2 regions of the Mesobacillus boroniphilus genome follow, and region 2 is predicted to be linked to the other one. Evidence: riboswitches for the same ligand, from Rfam matches in the RefSeq annotation. Region 2 holds a riboswitch; the other holds the start of a gene.
What was found. Region 2 has a riboswitch for cyclic di-GMP ahead of DYI25_RS20050 (DUF5667 domain-containing protein). Riboswitches for the same ligand answer to the same signal wherever they lie in the genome.
Positions count from the first base shown of each region.

Region 1 (5,473 bases), on a different contig from region 2:
AATTTCAACCAAGTTGCTATTCATTGCCTTTTCCGCATTTACTTGATTCATATATTGAAAGAATAAAAATGTCGTTACAATTCCCATTACTAATGCGAGGACCAAAACTAGCTTTGACCGCATATTTGATCACCTACTCCGTTATTCGAATGCTGTATGCGCCATTGGAGGCGGCTGCTTCACTTTCAAAACCAGTCCCTGGCCTTTGGATGAACATTCCTGTTATAGACGTGTCCAGCATGTCCATTGGTTCCGTAATATAAAAATAAGCAAAGCCTGTAATTCTTACTTCTTTTACTTGATTAACATCTATTTTGTTTGGTGAATAAGTAGGAACCAGTATAATCCGCGAGCAATCCCTGGAGTGAATATCCCGTGGCAATTCCGGACAGCTATTTACCTTTTCTTTTACTACTTCTCTTGTTTTACCAGCGATATTCCCTGTCTGAGTGATCACTATATCCCCTGCAGATAGTTCCTCCTGGTAGCCATTTCGCAGGTTTTCCTCATATGTCCTGGCACCTGTGTCACCCAGCGCAAGGACACCAAAATTTCCATACTCCACTCCACCGGTGTCGACCTTTAGCTTGTATTCTTTATTGAACTCCAACGGGATACTGTCATCAATTCCCAAGGGAGCTACACCAACAGCTCTGCCCATTGTCCTAAGCTCAGCTGCTGAATGCGCCTTTACTCTTACAGATTCAACTCCTAACAGTTTTGAAAATGCCAGTGGAACCGTCTTTGCCAGATCAATAGCGACCTTTTTCTTCATTTGGATTGAAAGACTCTCTATCTCAGACCCATTGTTGTGAGAAGCTACAGTCTTCCTTGTTATTTCATCTACCTTCGCCTCGTTATTGGTCAGCTCCTGAGCACCTGACAGTACAGCCGCATTGGCCGTTTTCTGAAGCTCAGACTTTGTCATATAGAGCATGCCACCATCAATGGCCAGACCCGCTATGGTTAAAAGGACCAATAAAGAAAAGGCTGCAAGGATAATCGTATTCCCAGACTCATCAGTAAATAAAAGTCTTTTAATCATTTTTTCCTCCTACTCGACTCTGATCGTAGACTCCGCTTTAATTGACAATGAAGAAGGAAACAGACTGGATACAAACGGAGTAAAGAATTGAAAAGGATATTCAAGCTTGACAGTAACGTAATCACCGGAATCACGGCTTGCATCTCCCGGGGAAATGTTAATTCTCAGCTGGTCAATCGGGTTAAGAGTGACATAATCTTTTGCGAAGGTAACAATTTCAGTATCATTTTTCCCTAGTCCGCCCATCCGGACAGTTTCCTGGGCTGCCATGTGGAGATGGGCATATGAATACATGATTCTTCCAAAATCAATGATACCCAGCAAAATGATAATGAGGACAGGAAGGATTAGGGCTGTCTCAACTAGTGACTGGCCACGCTCATCCCTCTTCATAGCAAACCTCCTCCAGAAGGGAAAACAATCGCTGCAAGTGCACCGATGGCGATCGCTACCCCATATGGATACGTTGCATTTAAAGAGTCTTTATCTAAAGCTAGCGGTATCTTCACCCCGCTCCGCAATCCCCCTATAAAATTGCCTATCTGTTTGATCCTGCTAAGTGCACCCTTCCGAAAAAAGAGGACAAATAACGCTAGTATTCCTCCCGCCAGCGCCATATAAACAGCAGCTGTCAAAACAAAGACCGTACCTTTCAATCCACCGATTACAGCGAGCAGCTTCACATCGCCAGCCCCCATTCCGCCAAGAAAATAGGGGATTAGCAAAATAGCAAATCCCACAGCAAGTCCGGCCAAGGCATGGCCAAGCCCTGCTATTCCTCCAACTGCGATATTGAGGATCAGGCCAATCGCGAGAAAGGGAATCAATACCTTGTTATAAATCTTCCGTTCTCTTAAATCGGTTATTACACAAATAACCAGTAAAGCTACTAAAATTAAATCAAACCACATTATTCCACCTCATCTTCATTGAGGAGTTTTAAAAAAGCCCCACGTTTCTCAACGCGAGGCTCCTTCTGCCTGTACCTCTGACTGGCGATTGTATTAATTAAACGAACTTCCATCACAAACTGTAGATAAGAATAAATGAGTGCTTTGATATGAAATGGAAAGTACGTCAATGCATATTATGGAGTAGTACCTGTAGTAGCTCCTGTTACTGCAGTAACAACATTAGTAAACATAGCTATGATTTGTGTGCGAAGAGATACTAATAAAGTAACTACCGCTACCGCAATAACTCCAAGTACCAAACCGTACTCAGTCATACCTTGTCCTTGTTCTTCTGTGAATAATGCTTTCATTTTTGCTATCATCGTTTAAAACCCCTTTTCATTTTATTAGTTTGATTGAATGACCGACTTTCGTTCCTGTATTCCGGATCGTGCCTTCTGGAAGCTCGAAGACGGAATACGTACCTTTGTAGCGCTTTCCCATTTTTGCAGGTTCTAGCTGTTCGTCCGCACCTACAATTTCATAGTTCTCGTTGATGTAAAGAACATCGATGGAATAGTTCATAAAAAAGGTATGGATGGACGGGCAGGGCTTTATGTAGAGACCGTGACCTTCTGGCAAGCTATCTGTCAGCATTAAACCTTTGAATCTGCTGAAAAAGGTATCTGCTATTTTTACATTCGCTGCCAACTCTTTGCCGTTCGATTCGTTCACGAGCCTCACTTCGCTTTTCACCTCCGACTGTACAAAAATAACCCCGCCTTTACCGAAAGGGGGGTTCACTGAATACACGCATCATGTAATTCACCCTGATCTTTCGGTAGCTGGCTGGCCTAGCATGAATTGCCGTAGCCCCTGTAGCTTTGCGTCGCTGGCTTTCACCAGGTTTGCCTTTGTCGAGTTCAGTATTTATCCGACTGATCTCTTACACACATCATAAATTGAAACATCGTTCTACAAAATCCACCGTTTTTCCTGATTTTTCAAAAAATTATACTATACCTATTGTCCTAGGATTATAAAACTACATACTTAGTCAGTAGTCCATTAATCACACTTTTTCCTTTAACGCCATATTTTTTATGTAAAATAATAGAAAATGAAATTTTTACCATAATAAATTAATAATTACTTTGGCACATGACATACTAATGTTTATAGGTAAATTAGATTGTTTTTTATGAACTTTTTAGGTCTTGCAGGGTAAATATTAGAGATTCTTGCTTAGAATTTTTTTGTTTTATATTAAAAACTTGCATTTACTCTTTATTACCGTCATGCTTGATAGAATGAAACATAAATAAAGTAGTGGAACGAGCAGGTGATACAATGATTGAGATTAAGACTTCTGAAATTAGTGATGGAGAATTCAACAGAGGGGTATTCGCAACTCGCGATATTGCAAAAGGCGAACTAATCCATGAGGCTCCCGTCCTTTCCTATCCAAACGACCAGCATGTTCACATCGAGAAGACTGCGCTGGCTGATTATGCCTTCGAATATGGCAGTAATCATTCTGCAATCCTCCTTGGTTATGGGATGTTATTCAACCACTCATATGAGCCTAACGCAACATATGATATCAATTTCGACAATCACACTTTTGATTTCTTTGCCTATCGCGACATAAGCGCTGGGGAAGAAATTGTCATCAATTACAATGGTGAAGTGGATAATAACGACCCACTCTGGTTCAATGAAGAGAAATAACAAAAATGCGGCTCCCGTTTTAAGGAAGCCGCATTTTTTTATTTTGAGAAGTTTTCATCTGTCTCGAAACAATCCAATTCAACAATCACTGTTGTACCTTGACCTTTTTCGCTAGAAATCTTCATAGTTCCACTATGCTCCTGGATGATTTTATTGCTTACTGTCAGCCCAAGGCCGATGCCTTTTTCTTTCGTAGTGTAAAATGGGGTGCCGAGATACCGAAGCCGGTCTGATTCGATTCCTGTTCCTTCATCCGAAATGCTGACCAACACTTTTCTCGGGCCATTTTTTTGAAGTTCTATGAAAATATCCCCTCCATCAGCCATGGATTCAATCGCATTTTTCAAAAAGTTCACAAACACTTGCTTTAGCTGATGCTGATTGCACGATAGTCTAACGTCCTCTTCTGGATAAGCTGTGTTGATTTGGACATTGTGCATCAATGCTTGCGGATTAATGATATTGATCGTGCTGTCCAGGATTGACTTCAGGTCCTCATTGACATACTGGACGGCCTGCGGCTTTGCTAGTGACATAAACTCGTTGACAATCATATCGATCCGGTCAAGTTCATTCATGATGATTGCCAGATAATCCGATTGCTTCTCTTTATCAAGGCAAGTCTGCAATAATTTTGAAAAACCCTTTAATGAAGTCAGAGGATTGCGGATTTCATGAGCCACCCCCGCTGCCAGCTGCCCGGTAACAGACAGCCTGTCCAAATTTCGAATTGTTGCCTCACTCTTGACTCGGTCCGTAATATTCCTGCCGACACTGACAAAGGACTCTATCTCTTTTCTCTCATTGTATATTGGCGAAAAATTGTATTCTGTGTATACAGAATTCAGGTCGCAAGTGGTAAACTTCTTCCGTAAAATCTGCGGCTCACCTGTTTCGATAATTTCCTTCAGCTTTCTGTCAAGGATGGCATCTTCCTCTGGCGTCAAAAATTCACTCAGGCTTTTGCCGATAATTTGCTCTGTCTTCAGACTTATTACTTTTTCATGTGAGGGAGAAGCATACAGGATCACTTTATTCTTATCAATCACCTTGATCATATCGGTCGTATTTTCGGTGATTAGTTCGTACAATTCCCGGGTTCTATCTAGTTCACGCTCCATGCTGACTATTTTGGTGATGTCACGGTAAATCGCAATGATTGCTATGATTTTCCCATGCTTATTCCGGAAAGGAGAGTAAGAGACAGCAATATCGAGCATGGATCCATCTTTATGGAACCGCTTCGTTATCATATTGGTATATGTTTTACCATTCTTGACTTCAGTTATAATTCCTGGCACAAAATCGGGATTTGAAAACTCATGAAATGTTCTCCCAATTAAGTCTTCTTCTGTATAACCGAAAATTTTCGTGTACATATGGTTGATCCTTAAAAATCGATTCTCCATATCGACAATAGCAAACCCATCAGCCGTGCAATCCAAAAATAAACTTAGCAGTTCATCTGGATTATAGATTGTTTCATCATCAGTCCCAAATATCGGAAAACTATTTCGCATAGAGATCTCTCCAAACTTTTTATCCTTATAAGTCCATTTTACAGAAGATTTCGATTTTTAAAAAGGTATATTTGGCTATCTCTCTATTAAAAGTAAAAACCGCTATCTCTTAACGATAGCGGCAGGAATTATTATCAGGTCAGATGTACGATTACTTTTTCCACTGCAGCCTCCGCCTGGTCGATACAGCCAGGGATGCCAACACCCTCGAATGACCCTCCGGCAAGGAAGACTCCAGGGAGTTCAATACTGAGCTGTTTTTTAACATAGGCGATCTTCTCAAG
Region 1 is NZ_QTKX01000002.1:861,834-867,306, reverse strand. It holds gene cpaB (Flp pilus assembly protein CpaB) at 1-123, opposite strand, end outside; gene DYI25_RS17110 (pilus assembly protein TadG-related protein) at 134-1,045, opposite strand; gene DYI25_RS17105 (TadE/TadG family type IV pilus assembly protein) at 1,055-1,438, opposite strand; gene DYI25_RS17100 (A24 family peptidase) at 1,435-1,956, opposite strand; gene DYI25_RS17095 (Flp family type IVb pilin) at 2,133-2,321, opposite strand; gene DYI25_RS17090 (DUF192 domain-containing protein) at 2,338-2,682, opposite strand; cyclic di-GMP riboswitch class I at 2,776-2,861, opposite strand; gene DYI25_RS17085 (SET domain-containing protein) at 3,289-3,669, shown strand; gene DYI25_RS17080 (PAS domain-containing sensor histidine kinase) at 3,708-5,189, opposite strand; gene hemY (protoporphyrinogen oxidase) at 5,324-5,473, opposite strand, start outside.
Region 1: another riboswitch for cyclic di-GMP. It lies ahead of DYI25_RS17090 (DUF192 domain-containing protein); the one in region 2 lies ahead of DYI25_RS20050 (DUF5667 domain-containing protein).

Region 2 (5,473 bases):
ACCATGACAAGGGCACACTCAATTAGCTGGAGGTCCTGGTCAACCGTCCCTCCCTTTATCAAAAACTTCCCATTCACCGAATCACCAGGGATTAAAACATCTTTCTCCAAAATCAGGTCAATCTGGGCGGAACCTACTCCTAGCAATGACATATACTTTCGCAATAGCATCCTGGTCCTCCATTTATGTTTACTTTTTTAGGTTGGTGTATTTCTCATCAAGCCGCTTCTCAATTATCTCGATCCGCTTTTGGTCTGCTAATAATTCTTCCTTGTTCTTTTTTACCAATTCATTAAAACTAAGCTGTAATCTCTTCACAAAATCACACTCCAATACTTAAATTTATGTTTAACCGCAGGAAAACGCCTCTGATAAGACTATTTTTTGCCAGTTTCATTGCAATACATCTCTGTGCTTTCTCCATAAAAAAACTCCACCCGCTTAGGTGAAGGTCTGGAAAACAAATAAAGACCTTCACCAAATATGGCAAAGGTCTTGCTAACAACGGTCGTTGCCAACAAAGCCGGGAGTGATCTCCGTAATGACGACTCTGTTGTGAAAGCTACTCCCCTTTAGGAGAACTATTCAAATGTATACGATTATGATAAATGACAACTCAAAATCTGTCAAATACATCACCAGTATTAACAGTCTTTTTGGGTGGCCTTTTGCCTGCTTTTACTTACCGTTATTTTCCCCTTTTTCTTAGTTGGAATCTTCATCGCTGTCATCATCTTTTTGCTCATCATTATCTTCTTCTTGTTTTTGTTTATTCTTTTTGGCTTCTTCCTGTTTTCTTGCTGCTTCTTGTCTCTTTTCTTCAGCTTTCTTTGCTGCTTCACGTTTTTGTTCTTCTGCTTTTTTCTCAGCTTCCGCTTTCTTTTCAGCAGCCTTCTTTGCTGCCTCTTCTGCCTTCTTTACAGCTTCAGCTTTCTTTTCTTCTGCTTTTGTGACACTATTCTTAGTGTTAGTTTTTGTTTCAGTGGTACTAGCTGATGCGACACTCACTTGCTGTTCAGTCGTTTGCTCAGTTGAAGTTGTGTCTTCATTTTCATCTTCAGTAACCGCTGCTTCGCCTGGCTGTTCTGCTTCTTCAGTGCCCTCTTCGGATCCATCAGTTTCTGCTTCTTCATCTGTTTCTTCTTCGGAAGCCTGTTTTTTCCCTGATGCAAGTCCTTTCATCTTTGATGGATGGACACCAAGCTGCTTAGCTGCCTGTCCGAATCCAACTTTCTCCTCTGTATATAAAGAAGCGATTTCCTCTACTGTTTTCCCAGCTGCTTCTGCAAGCCAGAAGATTTGAGCGATTTGGCCGTACCCTAGCTCTTGTTCTCGCAGCTGGGAAACCATTTCCTGATCCAGGCCCTTTACAACGTTAGCAACCACCTTCGCTTTTTCCGTTGCTTCTTCAACCTCTTCCTTTAGCTCATCTTCAAGCTCCTCAGTAAGTTCATCCTTAACTTCAGAAACGTTTTCCAGCTCTTCAGTCAGTTCGTCTTCACCTTCAGAATCAGTCTGTTCTTCTACAATTACTTCTGTGACCTTCTCTTCAGCTGCCTCAAGAGCTTCTAAATATTCTTGAAACGCTTGTTGGACGAATTCTGTTTTTTCTTCTTCTGACATTGCGGTAGCTTCAGCCAGTCTCTCGTTCGCGAATTCAAGGAGGAGCTGGGCTTCTTTTTCATCATCGAAGGTGACTAAAAGCTTCAATTCCTCAAATAATTGGTCAAACGTAAACAAAAACTCATCTGGTGTCGTGCCCGGGTCTACCGTTTCAACTACCTCACTTGCAGATGCTGCCGTCCCAAATGCAAGCACTCCGGTCAAAATTGTTGATGCTAAAAGCTTCTTCATTCCAATACCCCCACTATTTTTAATATTGGAATTAAAATCGACATAAAAAAGTGCTGTCCGAGAGCAGCACACATACATTGGCTATGTGATTCTTCGGCAACTGGCTGGCATGGTCGACGACTTTAGCCCCTGTAGCTTTGCGCCCCCAGATTTCCCTAGGTTTGCCATTATCGGATTTTAATTCTACTTTTATCTTACTTTTTCGACAGACAAAAAGAAATAGAAATGTTTAAAAAAGACTATAATTCAAAGTATTTGGGTAATTATACCCATCTACTTGGCTTCCTCGCCGAATTTGCCTTCCTGATAATCGCGGTAAGCCTGGCGAATCTCCTCCATCGAATTCATCACGAACGGTCCGTAGGCGACCACTTCCTCTTTGATTGGCTTCCCGGAATATACCAATACTTTTGAGCGCTTGTTCGCTTTCAGCATTAGTTCGCTTGTACCTTCGCCTCCGTCATTAAATGTCAAAGTCGCCGCAGAAGACTTTTGAAGATTTGTTTGGCTTGAGCCGGCATCGACTTCACCTGAAAGTATATATAGGAACGCGTTATGCGATTCCGGCAATTCATATGTGAAATTCGCCCCCTCAGCTAGCTGAATTTCTGATAGGGTAAATGGCACTCTTGATTCGAGAGGCCCTTTCACTCCGGCAGTTTCTCCTGAATACACCTTTAAAGTTCCGCCTTCAAACTGGACAACTGGTGCATTTTCGGAATACACGTTTTGATAAGAAGTCGTTGTGCCTTTCAACTCCTTAGGCAGGTTCAGCCAGAGCTGCAGTGTATGCGCTATGTCATTGTCCACTGCCTCTTCAGCATGTCGCGCACCGCTGCCTGCATTCATATACTGGATGTCACCAGATTCCAGAATGCTGTGTCCGCCATGGTTGTCAATGTGCTCAAGCCTTCCGTCAATGATATACGTGATTGTCTGGAAGCCACGATGCGGGTGATCAGAAAATGTCCCACGTTTAAACCAGTCTTCCGCCATTAGAATGAATGGATCCAACTCCCTCCAGTTTTGTGGGTTCAGCACTAGTCCTGCCTGGACATGCGGCATCCCTCTCTCTTCATATTGAACTGTCCAATGTTTCTTGATATCTCTTTTGAACATCTTACCCCTCCTGACTTGTTTCAACAGCATATTAATTTATTTACTTTTAGTAAGTATAACTCTTAACAGGTCAATCCAACAAAAAAAGCGCCCCCTGCATACTGGAGATAAGCAAGGGTAACGTTTTAACTCGTAGTTTCACCGATTATTGTATTTCACTGAGACGTTCAATCGTCTTTGCCAGAAGGGCTGTCCGTTTTGGTGTTCCAAATCTCACCCCCTAAGGGATTTCATAAAAGACTTCATTTTTTACCAGAGATATAGTGGGATATCCTTTAAGAAACCCACTAGCTCCTTTTTTGATTTATTTACACAATAAAAGTAGTAGACTAATAACTAAACAGATTACTCAAAAGGAAAGGTTGAATGAATATAGAATAGGCAGGGAAGTACATATGAATAATCATCTAGTTTTCAATTGGGTAGGAAATCGGGAGAGTTTTGTAGACGAGCCGAGTATTATTGAACTGGGCAATATGATCATTGGCCGATACGGAGGTAATTCCAGTGCAGGTCAATACAAAAATGAGGATGGATGCTTCGTTATGTCAAATCCTGAACAAGATTGGGAGTTTGTGATTCTTTTAGATGCCCACAATAGCTCAGAAAGCGCTGAACTGATTGTTGAAGCCTTCAGTCAAATAAAAGGGGATGTCCAAGGTGCGCTATCACTTTCGACCAATGAGGCTTTTCAAAATCTGCAGCGTATTACCCTTAATCTTTTTCAAAGTGAAGATTTTTTAGAAGCTTGCGAGAGAATAAAAGGAGAAACCGCTTGCTTAATCGTGGCCAGGAAAGGCAACTACTGCTGGTGGTTTTCAGTTGGCGACTGCCTATTCTACTTGCATCATCCTGAACTTTCCTCCCTTGGCCAATATCAAGTGAACCAAAGGCATTTTTTTGAATGGATTGGTCAAGTAAATACCTTTAGCCAAGCTGTTCCTTGCTTCAGCAGCGGAGCAAAGGAATTGCGGAAAGGCGTCAATCATCTTCTTATGATAACGGATGGCCTGGTTGAGTGCCCAGGAGAACCATTCATTGAACCAAAAGCAATCTTTGGTGAGTTTTCCAATTCATCTAACAAAGACGGGGTATCGAGGTTACTTGATCGTATTCAAGCCAACAATGTACGCGATAGCACTACTATTATTTCTTGGGCTGTGTTGAACAAAGAAGAAGCTACAATTCCTAGTAATGAAAGATAGTAGAACACTTGGAATTTATCTAGCGCGTAAAATAGATGAAAACGCATGGATAAAGTCCATTTGAAAAATCAATTAAAAATTCTATATCCTCCCGGAAAGCAAAATCTGATTCGTCCATTTCGGCCACCTTTTTCCAAAACAGCCTTAATAAAAGACCTTCCATTCACATATATATCTTATCATTGCAGGACTTTTTCCCGGGGAGGTTCATAATGATCATTCATGTTGTCCAAAGAGGTGAATCACTGTGGCAAATCGCGAACAGATATCAAGTGACAATTCCACAGATTACTGATATTAACGGTCTCGAAAATCCAAATCAACTAGTGGTGGGCCAGGCCTTGCTCATTCCATCCCATGATACATTCCATTCAGTTCGATACGGCGAAGCATTATGGTCAATTGCCCAGCGTTACGGAACAACCATAGATGCCATCATCCAGGCGAATGCCATTACCAACCCTGCTCTTATCTACCCAGGCACCGTACTCCGCATACCCGCAACCCGCCACACCATTCAACGCGGTGAAACCCTATGGCACATATCCCAGCGCTATGGGGTAACAGTACAGGCAATCATTAAGGCCAATCAAATCCAAAATCCAAACCTTCTATATCCAGGGACCATTCTAGTCATTCCAAAACGGAAACCAACAATTGAATCAAATTCATTCACCTACCATTCCGACGAAAAAGCAATTGAGCTGGTAGGCGAAGTAGCCGACCTGATGACCTATATCGCTCCGTTCGCATACGTCATCCAGCCTGACGGGTCACTTGTCCTTTACATGAAGGATGATACCGAAGCTATCCAGACAGGACTGGCAAAAGGTGCACTGCCAATGATGTCGATCACCAACTTTACAGCGACTGAGGCTGGTGAGAATATCGCCCATGAAGTTCTGGCTAGTGAAGCAAATCGTACCACACTCCTCAACAATATCCTTTTTGTCATGCGTGAAAAAGGTTACCGTGGCTTAAATATAGACTTTGAAAATGTCCTGCCTGCTGATCGTGAGCTTTATAATACGTTTCTTCAGGAAGCAGTGGATGCTCTCCATAAGGAAGGCTATTTTGTATCAACTTCTCTTGCGCCAAAGATCAGTGCCGACCAGAAAGGATTATTATATGAAGCGCATGATTATCCCGCACACGGCAGAATAGCAGATTATGTCGTTTTGATGACCTACGAATGGGGCTACCGTTACGGTTCACCACAGGCTGTTTCGCCATTGAACGAAATCCGCAGAGTGCTAGATTACGCGATTACGGCTATTCCGAGGAATAAAATCCTG
Region 2 is NZ_QTKX01000003.1:558,271-563,743, reverse strand. It holds gene DYI25_RS20060 (sporulation protein) at 1-170, opposite strand, end outside; gene DYI25_RS20055 (FbpB family small basic protein) at 190-318, opposite strand; gene DYI25_RS20050 (DUF5667 domain-containing protein) at 706-1,854, opposite strand; cyclic di-GMP riboswitch class I at 1,947-2,030, opposite strand; gene DYI25_RS20045 (pirin family protein) at 2,128-2,973, opposite strand; gene DYI25_RS20040 (protein phosphatase 2C domain-containing protein) at 3,369-4,178, shown strand; gene DYI25_RS20035 (LysM peptidoglycan-binding domain-containing protein) at 4,391-5,473, shown strand, end outside.